4 regions of the Rahnella sp. 2050 genome follow, and region 4 is predicted to be linked to each of the others. Evidence: predicted binding sites of a transcription regulator. Region 4 holds the regulator's gene; each other region holds the start of a gene.
What was found. Region 4 encodes CRP, which controls carbon source genes, mostly activating them, when cyclic AMP is high. Its sites were predicted from a motif close to ATGTGANNNNNNTCACAT; they were not measured.

Region 1: a site for CRP is predicted at 2,211-2,228, ahead of ydfZ (putative selenium delivery protein YdfZ). Genes of this name have one in related genera too.
Region 2: a site for CRP is predicted at 2,708-2,725, ahead of ompW (outer membrane protein OmpW). Genes of this name have one in related genera too.
Region 3: a site for CRP is predicted at 2,646-2,663, ahead of yrbN (protein YrbN). Genes of this name have one in related genera too.

Annotation. Positions count from the first base shown of each region.
Region 1 is NZ_JBEPKE010000001.1:411,162-415,379, forward strand. It holds gene ABIC79_RS01720 (D-amino acid dehydrogenase) at 71-1,372, opposite strand; gene ydfZ (putative selenium delivery protein YdfZ) at 1,853-2,071, opposite strand; gene ABIC79_RS01730 (alpha/beta fold hydrolase) at 2,312-3,142, shown strand; gene ABIC79_RS01735 (SpoVR family protein) at 3,397-4,218, shown strand, end outside.
Region 2 is NZ_JBEPKE010000011.1:26,313-30,530, reverse strand. It holds gene trpB (tryptophan synthase subunit beta) at 1-519, shown strand, start outside; gene trpA (tryptophan synthase subunit alpha) at 519-1,325, shown strand; gene ABIC79_RS23850 (BON domain-containing protein) at 1,541-1,855, shown strand; gene ompW (outer membrane protein OmpW) at 1,926-2,558, opposite strand; gene ABIC79_RS23840 (YkgJ family cysteine cluster protein) at 2,850-3,227, shown strand; gene ABIC79_RS23835 (YciC family protein) at 3,341-4,096, shown strand; gene ABIC79_RS23830 (septation protein A) at 4,196-4,218, shown strand, end outside.
Region 3 is NZ_JBEPKE010000005.1:242,645-246,862, reverse strand. It holds gene pnp (polyribonucleotide nucleotidyltransferase) at 1-1,541, shown strand, start outside; gene nlpI (lipoprotein NlpI) at 1,671-2,555, shown strand; gene yrbN (protein YrbN) at 2,670-2,750, shown strand; gene ABIC79_RS19175 (DEAD/DEAH family ATP-dependent RNA helicase) at 2,740-4,218, shown strand, end outside.
Region 4 is NZ_JBEPKE010000004.1:367,490-371,707, forward strand. It holds gene ABIC79_RS17715 (YccS/YhfK family putative transporter) at 11-2,086, opposite strand; gene crp (cAMP-activated global transcriptional regulator CRP) at 2,148-2,780, opposite strand; gene ABIC79_RS17725 (OsmC family protein) at 3,143-3,550, shown strand; gene ABIC79_RS17730 (phosphoribulokinase) at 3,554-4,218, opposite strand, start outside.

The DNA.
Region 1 (4,218 bases), on a different contig from region 4:
CAGCTCCGGCAATAAGCAAAGTAAAAACCATGCGGTATCAAACCCCGCATGGGATCGGATTACAGCAGGTTCAGCCTACCGGATGCATTTTGTGCGGGCCAGCCGGACGGGCAATGAAATCCGGGCTGTAACGCTCAACCGAGAGATCATCGGATGGGATCGCAGGCGTCACGCCGGACATAATGTCCGAGAGCAACTGCCCGGAGCCGCAGGCCATCGTCCAGCCCAGCGTGCCGTGGCCGGTATTGAGATACAAATTCTTAATGCGCGTACGCCCGACAATCGGCGTGCCATCCGGCGTCATCGGACGCAACCCCGTCCAGAACGTGGCCTGTTCGACGTTGCCGCCGTTCGGATAGAGATCTTTGACCACCATCTCCAGCGTTTCGCGGCGCGCCTGCGCCAGCTTCAGGTTGAAGCCGACAATCTCCGCCATACCGCCGACGCGGATGCGGTCATCAAAACGGGTGATAGCAATTTTATAGGTTTCATCCAGTACGGTAGACACCGGCGCAGAAGCCGGATCAGTAATCGGAATCGTCAGGGAATAGCCTTTCAGCGGATAAACCGGAATGGAGACCAGATCACGCAGCAACGCGGTGGAATACGATCCGAATGCCACCACGTATGCATCCGCCTTGACGATCTCATTGCCACACTGCACGCCAGTGATTTCGCCATTTTCAATATGCAGCTTATCCACCGTGCGGTTAAATTCGAAGATAACTCCCGCCTGACGCGCCATGTCTGCCAGCTTGCGGGTAAACATCTGGCAGTCGCCGGTTTCATCATTGGGTAAACGCAGGCCGCCGGTCAGTTTGTGCGCAACCTGAGCCAGCGCCGGTTCTGCAGTCGCCAGCTGGCTGGATTCGAGCAACTGATACGGCACACCGGCGTCTTCCAGCACCGCAATATCTTTGGCTGCGCTTTCAAACTGCTGCGCGGTGCGGAAAAGCTGCAACGTGCCACCCTGCCGTCCCTCGTACTGAATGCCGGTATCTTCGCGTAACGCTTTCATGCAGTCACGGCTGTATTCCGCCAGACGCACCATGCGGCTTTTGTTGGTTTGATAGTGGTCCATGTTGCAGTTACGCAGCATTTGCCACATCCATTTAAGCTGGAACTGTGTTCCGTCGAGGCGAATCGCCAGAGGCGCGTGCTTCTGGAACATCCATTTGACGGCTTTGACCGGAACCCCCGGAGCCGCCCACGGCGCAGCATAGCCCGGTGAGATCTGTCCTGCATTACCCGCACTGGTTTCTTCTGCCGGGCCGGACTGGCGGTCAATAACCGTCACCTGATGACCCGCTTTAGCCAGATACCATGCACTGGCGACACCGACCACACCACTGCCTAAAATCACCACACGCATATCGACTCCACTCCACGACAAAACAAAGCATAATATTCTGATGACAGGAAATTAACCTGACTGAGAAAAATCACCAACACAGGCACTCACAACCGTGAGGTCTTTCACATTTATTTATCGTTCATGACAGCATTTATTTCAATAGCCAGAAATAAATAACGATATTCCGCAACATTCCGGCCATGCGACAAGAAATTTATGGCGTAATGACAGCATTGATTGCATTGATGTCACAAGACTCCCGACGCATCAGGGGCAGTTTTGCTGCAGGTTTTTATTCTTGTATACAAGCCAATTGTCGGAATAAAACACCACAAAAAAACAGGCATGTGATATTCCCTCACGCTGCGCGGAGAATTGACGTTCAGGTTGAACGGGGATTTATAAAACGAGGCAAAGCCGAAGTGGCTGCGTAAAACATTAAGGCCACTATTCATAGTGGCCTTATATTGCGGGAATTTACCGGCGTAACAGAAAAAATCAGGCAGACGTCGTTTCCAGTCTCATCAGAGAGACAGGTTTAAACAGGCCCGTCTGCCCTTCCAGTTGCACACAACTTTCGCGGCGAATTTCTTCCGGTGAACTCGATTTCACCCTGAACGCGGTAATTTTGCCGGTAACGCCCGTTTCGGCATCCATTACACGAACGCCCTGGCCGATACGATTTCTATATCTATCATAAGTAAAGGTATTTACCATTTTCTTGACCTCCTAAAGCATCAATAACAAACAATAGCGGGTTAATGCTATACCCGTAAAAATTAAGTTTCAATATATAAACCCTGCTAAGTATCAGGTTAAATTTCATACCCTGTCCCGCCACGTTGCCATTTTAAAAATGTGACTCATATCGCAACGACGCAATTACTGACCTACACTTCAATCGGTTTCTGTTTTGCACCGTTCATTTCAGCAATTTTCAGCAATAAGGAGTCGATTGTGAATAACTCAAACTTTCTGAAGCTTAAAGATGGTACACAACTTTTTTATAAGGATTGGGGCAGCGGACAGCCGGTGGTTTTTAGTCACGGCTGGCCCCTGTCGTCGGATGCTTTTGAAGATCAGATGCTGTTTCTGGCAGAACATGGTTATCGCGTTATTGCCCACGACCGCCGCGGACACGGGCGTTCTTCTCAGTCATGGGAAGGCAATAATATGGACCAGTACGGAGATGACATGGCCGAACTGACGGCTTATCTGGATCTCAAAGACGCGATACACGTCGGGCACTCTACCGGCGGCGGCGAAGTTGCCCGTTATATTGGCAGGCACGGCACCTCACGGGTGGCAAAAGCGGTGTTAATTGGTGCAGTGCCACCGATTATGATCAAAACGGATTTCAATCCCGGAGGATTACCTCTTTCTGTTTTCGATGGTATCCGTGGCGGTGTGACGAAAGATCGTTCCCAATTTTTCCTGGACTTACCCGACGCATTTTATGGTTTCAACCGCCCCGGTGCTGAGGTGTCAGAAGGTTTACGCCAAAGTTTCTGGCTCCAGGGTATGCAGGGTTCAATAAAAGCACTTTATGATTGTGTTAAAGCGTTTTCTGAAACCGATCAGCGCGAAGACCTGAAGAAGATGACGATCCCGACGCTGGTGATTTACGGTGATGATGACCAGATTGTGCCACCCGCTTCCTCCAGCGAAGCTGCGCTTAAGTTGTTGCCAAATGGCAAAGGTAAGGTTTATGCGGGCGCATCTCATGGTCTGTGCAGCACACACAAGAATCAGATAAATCAGGATTTGTTAGAATTTATCCGCAGTTAATCCCCCGCTGTTTGCGCCTGTCTCCTGATATTGTTCGCCCAAAGCCAGACTGTACGCGGCTTTGGGCTCTTTATTGCCCGCCGATTGACAGTCTCCGGCCTTAAGGATATAGATTTGTTGAGGAATGGATTCATGGTGTTTATCTAACGACACACTCAGATTGAGCTACGATTATCAATGGACGTGCGAAATCTTAAGAAAAGGTTGTGAATCAAACACTCTGTAGCGTCCATAACTGAATGAGGGTGCGGCTTATGACGACAGTGACCCAAAAGCAAAAAACTGAGGACAAACGTCTTAGCGATGGACCGGACTGGACGTTTGAGTTATTGCAAACCTATCTCGAAGAGATTGACCGGGTGGCGAAGTCCTACCGGCTTGAAACTTATCCGCATCAAATCGAGATCATCACTTCCGAACAAATGATGGATGCCTATTCCAGCATTGGCATGCCGATCAATTACACTCACTGGTCGTTCGGGAAGAAATTCATCGAAACCGAACAGCTGTATAAGCACGGACAACAAGGTCTGGCGTACGAAATCGTCATTAACTCCAACCCGTGTATCGCTTATCTGATGGAAGAAAATACGATCACCATGCAGGCGCTGGTGATGGCCCATGCCTGCTACGGGCATAACTCTTTCTTCAAAAATAACTATCTGTTCAGAAGCTGGACCGATGCCAGTTCCATCGTCGATTACCTGCTGTTCGCCAAGCGTTATATCAGTGAATGCGAGGAACGCTATGGTGTCGATGAAGTTGAACGGTTGCTGGATTCCTGTCACGCGCTGATGAATTACGGCGTTGACCGCTATAAACGTCCGCAAAAAATCTCCCTGCAGGAAGAACTGGCGCGGCAAAAAAGCCGTGAGGAATACCTGCAAAGTCAGGTGAATTCTCTGTGGAAAACGCTGCCACGCAAAGACAGTGTAGACGCACCAGAACAGGCGCGACGTTTCCCGCCGGAACCGCAGGAAAACCTGTTGTATTTTATGGAAAAAAATGCACCTCTGCTGGAATCCTGGCAGAGAGAAATTTTGCGCATTGTGCGTAAAATCAGCCAGTATTTTTAT
Region 2 (4,218 bases), on a different contig from region 4:
GCGGTGATTGCCTGCGTCGGTGGCGGTTCCAATGCCATTGGCATGTTTGCAGATTTCATCGACGACACCAGCGTGAAACTGATTGGGGTTGAACCGGGTGGTCTGGGTATCGAAACCGGACAACACGGCGCGCCGCTTAAACACGGTCACGTCGGCATTTATTTCGGCATGAAAGCGCCAATGATGCAGACGTCTGAGGGTCAGATTGAAGAATCCTACTCGATTTCAGCCGGTCTGGATTTCCCGTCCGTCGGCCCGCAACACGCCTTTCTCAACAGCATTGGCCGTGCAGAATATGTGTCGATTACCGATGATGAAGCGCTGGATGCCTTTAAAGAATTGTCCCGCCATGAAGGGATTATTCCGGCGCTGGAATCCTCTCATGCGCTGGCTTATGCGTTGAAACTGATCAAGGAAACGCCAGAGAAAGAACAAATCCTGGTCGTGAATTTGTCAGGTCGCGGCGACAAAGACATTTTCACCGTACACGACATCCTGACTGCCCGGGGAGAGATTTAATGGAACGTTATCAGCAATTATTCAAGCGTCTGGAAAGCAAAAAAGAAGGCGCATTTGTTCCTTTCGTCACGCTGGGCGATCCGGGCGTTGAGATGTCACTGTCAATCATCGATACGCTGATTGAAGCCGGTGCCGACGCACTGGAACTGGGTGTACCGTTCTCCGATCCTCTGGCCGATGGCCCGACCATTCAGAATGCAAACCTGCGTGCTTTTGCTGCGGGTGTGACGCCAACGCAATGCTTCAACATGCTGGCCCGTATTCGCGAAAAGCATCCGGATATTCCGATTGGCCTGCTGATGTATGCCAACCTGGTGTTCCACAATGGTATTGAAACCTTCTATCAGCGTTGCGCTGAAGTGGGCGTCGATTCGGTGCTGGTTGCCGATGTGCCGTTTGAAGAATCTGCGCCATTCCGTGCGGCCGCGTTACGCCACGGCATCGCTCCTATCTTCATCTGTCCGCCAAATGCCTCTGACGATTTGCTGCGTGAGATTTCGTCTCATGGCCGCGGATACACTTACTTGCTGTCACGTGCAGGCGTGACAGGCACTGAAAAACGCGCGCTGACGCCGCTGAATCACTTGGTTGATAAGTTACGTGAATACAATGCCGCGCCACCCTTGCAGGGCTTTGGTATTTCCGAACCGTCACAGGTGAAAGAAACGCTGGCCGCAGGCGCAGCCGGTGCTATTTCCGGTTCAGCGACGGTGCGTATCATCGAAAACAATCAGCATCAGCCTTCTGAAATGCTGGCTCAGCTTTCCCGCTTTGTCAGTGAAATGAAGGCCGCGACCCGCGCTTAACCCTCTCTCAGACAGAACCTCAGTCATACAGTGACTAAGGTTCTGTTTCTTTTAATTTCTTACTTTTTTTTACCCCGCTTAATTTGTATTACCCATTTCAATAATCCAAACTAAAATTACTCTGCAGATCAATGATACTGTATGAGAGAGATATCATCTGCTCAGCTAACATGTTGTTTCTTTTGGTTTTATAACAAATCATGGAGAGTTATTTTATGAAGCTATTCAAAACATTGTCCGCATTCTGCATGGCAGCGGTTGTGGTCCTGGCTGTTGCCGCTTGTGCGCCGACCAAAAAATCAGAAGGAACCGGTGGTTACATCGATGACACCGTCGTCACCACAAAAGTAAAATCTGCCCTGCTGGCAGATAAGAGCATTAAATCCACTGAGATCAGTGTCGAGACCTTTAAAGGCCGCGTACAGTTGAGTGGTTTTGTGACGTCAACAGCAGATGCAAACCGTGCAGTTGAAGTGACTCGCGGCGTAGCCGGTGTGCGTTCAATTGAGAATGATATGCGACTGAAATAATCAGGAATGTAGCAAACTGAAAATCTAAGAGGCGCCGAAGCGCCTCTTTTTTGGACCGTCTTTCCGGAAATCAGAAACGATAGCCGGCGCCAAACATAAAGACCCATGGGTCGATCCGGGTGTTGATGTTTTGCTGCTCACCACCAGCTTTGAATTTGACTTCCGTATCAATATCCATCCACCAGACAGACATGTTAATTAACCAGTTATCGTCCAGGTTGTAATCCAGACCAGCCTGCGTTGCCACACCCCAGGAATCTTTGACGCTTAAATCAGACAGCCCGGCATCACGCCCGGTCTGGTTGAAATCCGCGTCATAAAATGTGGTGTAGTTGATACCTACTCCGAGGTACGGACGCAATTTGTCCTGACGGTCACCAAAGTAATACTGCGCCATCAGAGACGGCGGTAATTGTTTCACTTCTGCGATAGTCCCGGTACTTTGCAGACCGACTTTGTGCTGGAACGGTGTGGCTGCCAGCAACTCCATCCCGATATTGTCAGTGAACATGTAACCGAGGGTTAATCCCATCTGCGTGTTGTTATTGATATTAAATGAACCCAGACCCAGCACGTTGTCCGAGCCTTCTGTCGGACGAACCGTGGCTGTCCCTACGCGAAAAATCACATCCCCTGCCTGATGTGCGCTCGAGACTGCCGGAAATGCCGCTGCTGCCACTAATGCCCAATATGCTGCTTTCATTGTCCCTTCCCTTTGTGTGGATTAGTTATAAACCGCGCGAATGATACCTACTCTTTGGTATGGTTTGATCAATGCGGGATCACATCTTTAAAACAAAAAGTAAGAAAATGCATCTTCCGCAAAGCGATCTAAATCTATAAAAACAAAGGAATTGATCTGCATCAAAAATGAGGAGATTTTGTTGTTTTGTTAACAGGTGATATTTCAGTTGCTAAAAAAAATGGTGCTGCGTAATTTGCATACTCATAGTTAGTTTTGGTTTGGTGCCGTAAGGAGTCGGTAACTTCCAAGATGGGCGAAATTAACAATCCTTGTATGACCTGTGGCGCATGCTGCGCTTATTTCCGCGTTTCATTTTATTGGGCTGAATCTGAAGAGGCTGGCGGCTGTGTTCCGCAGGCACTGACAGAGCAAGTCACCCCTTTTCTGAGTTGCATGCAAGGCACGAACAGTAAAACGCCGCGCTGTGTTGCCCTGGAGGGTGAAGTGGGACATGCGGTTTCCTGTTCTGTTTATCTCAACCGTCCGACACCGTGCCGCGAATTCGATCAGTCAGGGTTGAATGGCATCGGCAATGCTGCCTGCGATCGTGCCCGTGCGAAGTATGGCCTGCCCCCTCTGGATGTAAATTTACCGACGATTGATCTCAGCCACCTCAGTTGCGTTTAAGCAGAGATTGATCGACGGGTCTGACAGGAAATCAGCGCAAAACTATCGGCGGAGGGTATTTAAAGGGTACAATCCCCGCCTTATTGATTTTTGCTTTTTGCCAAGGAGCGTCCATGTCTATCACGGCCAGTACGTTGTACCGTGACAGTTATAATTTTATGCGTAATCAGATGAGTAGCGTTTTGGCGCTCTCGGTTCTGGCCGCATTAATCACCGTCATATTAAGCTGGGTTTTAAGTCCTTCATCTGAGCAGGTCGAGGCCATCGGGCAACTGATGAGTAACATGACCGGCATGAGCGTCGGCGATATGATGGGATATATTGAGCAGCAGATTACTCCGGAGCAGCAAAGCGCGATTTTCCGTTACAGCCTGGCCGCTCTGCTGTCAACGCTCGCCGGAAACGTTATTCTGGTCGGCGGCGTTCTGACGTTGATCCAACTGATTTCTCAGGGCGTTCGCGCCAGTATTACGCAAATTTTGAGTTCGTCATTGCCGGTGTTGCCACGTCTGGCCATTTTGCTGTTTATTTACAGCATCATGTTCCGTATCGGTCTGGCGCTGCTGTTTGTTCCGGCATTCCTGATTGCGATTGCCTGGTCAATGTCACTGGTTATTTCCTGTAAAGAGAATGCCGGCGTGTTCAAAGCAATGCGCCTGAGCACCCGCCTGGCCTTCAGCAATGTGCGTCTGGTCGCCCCGGCCGTGATGCTGTGGATTGTGGCGCAGGTGGTGCTGATGCTGTTTGTTGGCGTACTGAGTGCGCTGAATCCGATGATTGGTGCAGTGATCCTCGGCGCAGTGAGCAACCTGATCAGCGCCTTTATGCTGATTTATCTGTTCCGTCTTTACATGAAATTACATGCATAATATAGACATAACTTTTTCAGGGGCGCTCCGGCGCCCTTTTCTTTTGTCCGCGAAATGATTCCGGTATAGTCATCCCATACATAAAACATGGAATGAAGTATGAAGCAGCTCCTCGATTTTCT
Region 3 (4,218 bases), on a different contig from region 4:
TGCTGAGCGAAGATCAGATGCTGGGCGCAGTGGTATTCGGCCACGAACAACAACAAATCGTTATCGACAACATCAACTCACTGGTTGCTGAAGTTGGTAAGCCGAAATGGGACTGGCAGCCAGAAGCGGTTAACGCAGAGCTGCACGCTCGCGTCGCTGCCTTGTCTGAATCCCGTCTGGGTGATGCGTACCTGATCACCGAGAAACAAGAACGTTACAACCAGATTAATGTGATCAAAGCTGACGTTGTTCAGGCTCTGCAGGCTGAAGACGAATCCCTGGACGCTGGTGAAATCTCTGACATTCTGGGCAGCATCGAGAAGAATGTGGTTCGTAGCCGTGTGCTGCGTGGCGAGCCGCGTATTGATGGTCGCGAAAAAGACATGATCCGTGGTCTGGACGTGCGCACTGGCGTTCTGCCACGTACTCACGGTTCTGCTTTGTTCACCCGTGGCGAAACTCAGGCGCTGGTCACTGCCACTCTGGGTACTGCGCGTGATGCACAGAACCTGGATGAGCTGATGGGCGAAAAAACTGACAGCTTCCTGTTCCATTACAACTTCCCTCCGTACTCAGTAGGTGAAACTGGGATGGTGGGTTCGCCAAAACGTCGTGAGATTGGCCATGGCCGTCTTGCTAAGCGTGGCGTGCTGGCGATGATGCCAAAACCAGAAGACTTCCCGTACACCGTACGTGTGGTTTCTGAAATCACTGAATCCAACGGTTCATCTTCAATGGCTTCTGTTTGTGGCGCATCTCTGGCCCTGATGGACGCAGGTGTTCCGATTAAAGCCGCTGTTGCGGGTATCGCAATGGGTCTGGTTAAAGAAGGCGAAAGCTTTATCGTTCTGTCCGACATTCTGGGTGACGAAGATCATCTGGGCGACATGGACTTTAAAGTGGCCGGTAGCCGCGACGGTATCACCGCGCTGCAAATGGACATTAAAATCGAAGGTATCACCCGCGAAATCATGCAGGTGGCTCTGAATCAGGCTAAGGGTGCACGTCTGCACATTCTGGGCGTGATGGAACAAGCTATCAGCATTCCACGTGGCGATATCTCTCAGTTTGCTCCGCGTATCCACACCATCAAGATCAGCCCGGACAAAATCAAGGACGTGATCGGTAAAGGTGGTTCTGTGATTCGTGCGCTGACCGAAGAAACCGGCACCACGATCGAAATCGAAGATGACGGTACTGTGAAAATCGCAGCCACCGACGGCGAGAAAGCGAAATACGCTATTCGTCGTATCGAAGAGATCACTGCTGAAATCGAAGTTGGCCGTATCTATCAGGGTAAAGTGACCCGTATCGTAGACTTTGGCGCATTTGTTGCCATCGGCGGCGGTAAAGAAGGTCTGGTGCATATTTCTCAAATCGCTGACAAGCGTGTAGAGAAAGTGACTGATTACCTGCAGATGGGCCAGGAAGTTCCGGTTAAAGTTCTCGAAGTTGACCGTCAGGGTCGTGTGCGTCTGAGCATCAAAGAAGCTACCGCACCTTCTCAGGACGAAACAACTGAGCAACCTGCAGCAGAATAATCTGTAACAGAAGTTTTACAGCTCCTTTCCATTTGGGAAGGAGCTGTTCGTCTCACGGACGCAGGACGCGTTTGTGTTAAGCAAGCGGATGACAGGATGTTCATCCAATGTTTGTCTCCGGGAGTAGAAATGAAGCCTTTCTTGCGCTGGTGTTATGTTGCGACAGCACTTATGTTGGCAGGATGCAGCAACCATGATTGGCGTAAAAATGAAGTTCTGGCGATTCCGTTGCAGCCGACGTTGCAGCAGGAAGTCATCCTGGCACGCATGGAACAAATACTTGCCAGTCGGTCATTAACCGATGATGAGAGAGCACAGCTATTATATGAGCGCGGTGTGCTGTATGATAGTCTCGGGCTAAGAGCACTGGCGCGAAATGATTTTTCACAAGCGCTGTCTATTCGTCCTGATATGCCAGAAGTTTTTAACTACCTGGGGATTTACCTAACGCAGGCAGGCAATTTCGATGCTGCCTATGAAGCGTTTGATTCTGTACTAGAGCTTGATCCAACTTACAACTACGCGCGTTTGAACCGAGGTATCGCCCTGTATTACGGTGGCCGATTCTCGTTAGCGCAGGATGATCTGCAGGCGTTTTATCGAGACGATCCAAATGATCCCTTCCGTTCGTTATGGCTTTATCTTGCGGAGCGAGAAATCAATCCAAAGAATGCCGACGTAGCGCTTCAACAGCGTTATGACAAAGCGGACAGAGGGCAATGGGGATGGAATATCGTCGAATTCTACCTGGGCAAAATCAGCGAATCTACGCTGATGGAACGCCTCAAGGCAGAAGCAACGGATAACACTTCGCTCGCTGAGCATCTCAGTGAAACTGACTTCTATTTAGGTAAACATTACCTAAGTCTGGGGGACAAGAACAGCGCCGCGGCACTGTTCAAACTGACGGTAGCTAACAACGTCCATAACTTTGTTGAGCACCGCTATGCATTGTTGGAATTGGCGCTTTTGGGCCATGAGCAAGACGACCTATCAGAATCGGACCAGCAATAGCTGACGACACCAATCAGCCTTTTAATCATGGTATTTACCATTTTTAAGCGCCTTAACGGGCGAGGGTTGCTTTGTTCGTTTTATAATCTAATTTGAGCCGGTTCACACTTTTCAATGAAAATGACTGAAAATTTTCTCGACGAGTTATGTAGACTGGCTGCCATTATTAATGAGGCACGTGTACATGACTACTGAGCTTGAAACCTCTTTTGCTGACCTGGGGCTGTCTGCTCCGATCATTTCTGCCCTTACTGATTTGGGCTACGAAAAACCTTCACCAATCCAGGCTGAGTGTATTCCTCACCTGTTAAGTGGCCGCGACGTTCTGGGTATGGCTCAGACAGGTTCCGGTAAAACAGCCGCATTCTCTTTACCGCTGCTGCACAATATTGATGCTTCACTGAAAGCACCACAAATTCTTGTTCTGGCACCTACCCGCGAACTGGCGGTTCAGGTTGCTGAAGCAATGACTGATTTCTCTAAACACATGCATGGCGTGAATGTGGTTGCCCTTTATGGCGGCCAGCGCTATGACGTCCAGTTGCGCGCACTGCGTCAGGGACCACAAGTTGTTGTGGGTACACCGGGCCGCCTGCTGGACCACCTGAAACGCGGCACCCTGAACCTCTCTAACCTGAGTGGCCTGGTGCTGGACGAAGCTGATGAAATGCTGCGTATGGGCTTCATCGAAGACGTCGAAACTATCATGGCGCAGATCCCGGCTGAACATCAGACCGCGTTGTTCTCTGCAACTATGCCAGAAGCTATCCGTCGCATTACCCGTCGCTTCATGAAAGATCCTCAGGAAGTGCGTATCCAGTCAAGCGTGACCACGCGTCCTGACATCAGCCAGAGCTACTGGTCTGTCTACGGTCTGCGCAAAAACGAAGCGCTGGTGCGTTTCCTGGAAGCAGAAGATTTTGATGCGGCGATCATCTTCGTTCGTACCAAAAACGCAACGCTGGAAGTGGCTGAAGCGCTGGAACGCAGTGGCTACAGCAGTGCTGCACTGAACGGTGACATGAATCAGGCACTGCGCGAGCAGACTCTGGAACGTCTGAAAGATGGCCGTCTGGACATTTTGATCGCAACCGACGTGGCAGCACGTGGCCTCGATGTAGAACGTATCAGCCTGGTTGTTAACTACGACATCCCGATGGACTCAGAATCTTACGTTCACCGTATCGGTCGTACCGGTCGTGCTGGCCGTGCGGGTCGCGCACTGCTGTTCGTTGAGAACCGTGAACGTCGTTTGCTGCGTAACATTGAACGCACCATGAAGCTGACCATTCCAGAAGTTGAAATCCCAACTGCAGAAGTTCTGGGCGAACGTCGTCTGGCTAAGTTTGCAGCGAAAGTTCAGCAACAACTGGAAAGCAGCGATCTGGATCAATACCGTGCGCTGCTGGCGAAACTGCAACCTGCAGAAGAGCTGGACGTTGAAACACTGGCGGCGGCACTGTTGAAAATGGCACAGGGCGAACGTCCTTTGATCGTTGCAGCGGATCCGGTCTTCAAAAGCCGTCCGCCACGTCGTGAATTCGAAGAACGTGGTGACCGCGGTGATCGTGGCGATCGTCGTGACCGTCCGGTACGTAGCAATGATCGTCCTGCACGTGATGGCGACAGCCCACGTCGTGAGCGTCGTGACGCTGGCGAAATG
Region 4 (4,218 bases):
GCATCCCCCTTCACGCCCGCCGCGTCAGCCAGATCCCATGATGCGGCCTCTGCTTCCACGCCAGTGACGAGATGGTATGCATCACGCTGAGATGTGAAATTACGCGCCGCAGATGGCGTTCCATTTCGGTCAGTGGCATATCCGGGTGAAGTTCCGGCGCATTAAACAGGTTGTTCTCGCTGCCCGGCCCGTCGTAGAGCAGTCGTTGCTGACAGCTTTGCAGCGCGATTTCGCAGGTCTGTAAATACTCTGTCGCCAGTTTTTCCGGCAGCATGTAATGCTCGCGGGCGAGGATCGTCATCGCGTTGATATGCTCAACCACAAACTGACTGTGCGTCACCCACAAACGCATATCCGCCAGATAATGTGAGTTAAAACCCGGCTCCTGCATCGCCTGATTTAGCGAAGTGAACAGCTTATTGTGCGCCTGATTGACCTGCATACGGGTGTACGCCAGTTTGGCGGTGTCGGGGCTTTCCTCGAGCAGCAGGCGGATAGCGTCCTGATAGATTTCCAGCGCCTGGTGTGCATTCTGGCGCAGCAAACCGCTTTGCCATTGCGGCCACAGCCAGATAGTGCCACCAAAGGCCAGCGCGCAGCCGATCAGGGTATCGACCAGTCGTGGTACCAGAAAATGCACGCCGTTCATCGCCAGCAATTGCAGGGTATACACTGCAGTCACCGTCATGCCGACCATCGCCAGTCCGTAGTTTTTGCGCAGAACGGTATAGGACAACAGGGTGATCAGCAACATGCACAGCAGCGTGGTGCCTTCCGGCAGTTCCAGTTTGAGCAAGCCTGAGGCAATCAGCAATCCGGCCAGCGTACCGAGTGCACGGTGCTGGATCCTCACCCGCGTGGCGTTATAACCGTTCTGGCTGACCAACATGATAGTCAGCAAGATCCAGTAGGGTTTGGGCAAATTGAAGAACAGACCCAGACTGCTGCCAATCGCCAGAATAATGCCCAAACGTGCGGCATTACGCAGTGCCACGGATTTGAAGGAAAGATAGCTTTTCAGCGCGGGCCAGAAGGGCAAACGCGGCTGGGTGTTCATCAGGTCACGTTTGTACAACGGCCGCTGTGTGCGTAACAGACGGGCAATGCGGCTGAAATGGTAATAACAAAACTGACCTACCGGATTGTCCGGGTTGCGCGCGGCGATTTTCTCCAGCGCGGTCAGCTCATTGGCCATCGTAAAGCGCCCGGATAAACGGTGATAAAGAATATCGTCGGCAATCACCCGAAGACGGGTGGAAATCACCTGTGCATTTCGGCGGATAACCGCTTCGGCATGGCTTTCCTCCACCAGTTTCTGCACTTCTTCCGGCTGATGCAGGCTCACTGTAATGTGCTCCTGCAAATCGAGCGCCACCTGAAAACGCTGAAACAGCCGCTTATGGTGATGATGATGTCCGTGCTGGGGCAACATGTGTAATTGCTGATAAAGCAGGGCAATCAGGTCGATAACCTGCTGCTGGCGGGCTAGCAGTGGGGGTAACGCGGTTTCGGGATCGGTATGTTGCGTCAGCAGGCTGTACTTGGCTTCGAAATAATCCGCGAGTTGCAGATAGAGCTGGCTGAGTGTTTCGCGCATCGGCTGTTCTTCCGAAATACGAAACCACGCCCAGTTAAACAATCCGTACCAGGCTGTGCCAGCGGCGAACAACACCGGGGCCTGCCACATCGGGCGCACGCCCACCATACTCAGCGTGAAGATAGTCGCCACCAGCGCACCGGGCAGCAGGCGCGCATGCAGCGGGCTGATTTCACCGGTGACGCCGAGCAGTAACGCCAGCGACAGCATGATCAGCGGCAGCGGTATATGCCAGCTTTCGAGCATCAGTTGCAGCAGAAGGCTGCTCACGGCAAAGAGTGAACCGCCGACGAGCAGGCGTTTGAAAAAGCGTTTATGCGGGGTATCCAGACCGGCGATGTTACAACAGGCCGGGCAGAGGGAAAACAGCAGGCCCATTTGCAAATTGCCAAACAGCCAGCAAATGCCAACAGGTAAGCACAACACCAGCGTCTGGCGCAGCGCGTAGTTCACTTCAGGATGGTAAAACAGTCTTCGCCATAGCGTCATGGGTAAAGCTTAGCCCATAAAAAAGGCGCGACAGTGTTTTGCCGCGCCAATTTTTGAGGGATTAACGTGTGCCGTAAACGACAATCGTTTTACCGTGTGCGGAGATCAGGCTTTGATCTTCCAGCATTTTGAGAATGCGTCCGACTGTTTCACGTGAACAACCGACGATTTGGCCAATTTCCTGGCGGGTAATCTTGATTTGCATCCCGTCCGGATGGGTCATTGCATCAGGCTGTTTAGCCAGATTGAGCAAGGTTTGAGCGATACGACCGGTAACGTCAAGGAAGGCAAGGTTGCCGACTTTCTCTGACGTCACTTGCAGACGGTTGGCCATCTGCGCGGAGAGACGCATCAGAATATCCGGGTTAACCTGAATCAGCTGGCGGAATTTTTTATATGAAATTTCAGCCACTTCACAGGCAGTTTTAGCACGTACCCAGGCACTGCGTTCCTGACCTTCTTCGAAGAGTCCCAGCTCACCGATGAAGTCACCTTGGTTAAGGTAGGACAGTATCATTTCCTTGCCTTCTTCATCTTTAATCAGGACAGCAACTGACCCTTTCACGATGTAGTAAAGCGTTTCGGCTTTTTCACCCTGGTGAATCAGCGTACTTTTAGAAGGATACTTATGTATATGACAGTGAGACAGGAACCATTCAAGAGTCGGGTCTGTTTGTGGCTTGCCGAGAACCATTTGCTATTATCCTCTGTTGTTATCGCTGCCCAAAATCACAGGGCTCAGAGTTCCCTGTACGGCACTTCAAATCCAAAGCGCCCTTTCAGCATATAACTCTCCAGAAATGCTGCAAGCGGATGTCGGAGTGCAACAGCCTGTTTATTGCTGTCATCACCGTGGGTTCTGTACTTAAACCGCAAAAACCGTCACCGCAATTTACTGGAAAGTATGTTTCGGCTTTGTTTGTAGCACAGGTTTGAGATGCTGTCTTCTGTTGTCTCGCTTCAGCATGATGGCGATCGGGTTACGTTGCCAGATTTTAGGTGAAAGGGTACTCTGAGAGCAGATTTCGACAAGTTTATTCACCGGGAGAATAGTTCATGCATGCACGTGTCAAATGGGTTGAAGGACTGACATTTTTAGGTGAGTCTGCATCGGGTCATCAGATTTCAATGGATGGAAACGCGGGTGATAAAGCCCCAAGCCCGATGGAAATGTTACTGATGTCCGCAGGGGGGTGTAGTGCAATCGACGTGGTGTCAATTTTGCAAAAAGGTCGTAATGACGTGCGTGATTGTGAAGTGAAGCTGACCTCACAACGCCGCGAAGAAGCGCCGCGTCTGTTCACTCACATCAATCTGCATTTTATCGTCACCGGTAAGGATCTGACCGATAAGATTGTTGAACGTGCGGTCAGCCTGTCTGCCGAAAAATACTGTTCTGTGTCTCTGATGCTGGGTAAAGCGGCCACAATCACCCACAGCTTTGAAGTGATTGCAGCCGAATAAAGTTTACTCGATCTTCTTGCCTTCCATCAGGCGCTGCACCAGCGGCGCCATGATCAGCTCCATCGCCAGCCCCATTTTGCCGCCCGGCACCACCAGTGTTTTGATGTGCGAGATAAACGACCCTTGCAGCATGGCCAGCAGATACGGGAAATCGATGTCATCCAGTCCCTGAAAATGAATCACCACAAAGCTTTCATCCAGTGACGGAATGGCTTTGGCGGCAAACGGGTTCGAGGTGTCGATGGTGGGTACCCGCTGGAAATTGATGTGTGTGCGGGAAAACTGCGGCGTAATGTAATTGATATAGTCATCCATCGAACGCACGACGGAATCCATCACCGCTTCACGGGAATGCCCGCGCTCGCCGGTATCGCGCACCAGTTTCTGGATCCATTCGAGGTTGACGATAGGCACTACGCCGACCAGCAGGTCGACCTGCGCGGCAACGTCAATTTTGTCCGCCACCACACCACCGTGTAACCCTTCGTAAAACAAAATATCCGTCGGTTCCGGCAACGCCTGCCACGGCGTAAAGGTACCCGGCACCTGATTGTAGGGAACGGCTTCGTCATAAGTATGCAGATACTTACGTGAACGGCCAGTGCCGGTTTTACCGTATTCGATAAAGCTTTTTTCCAGCAAACCAAAGTCATTGGCTTCCGGCCCGA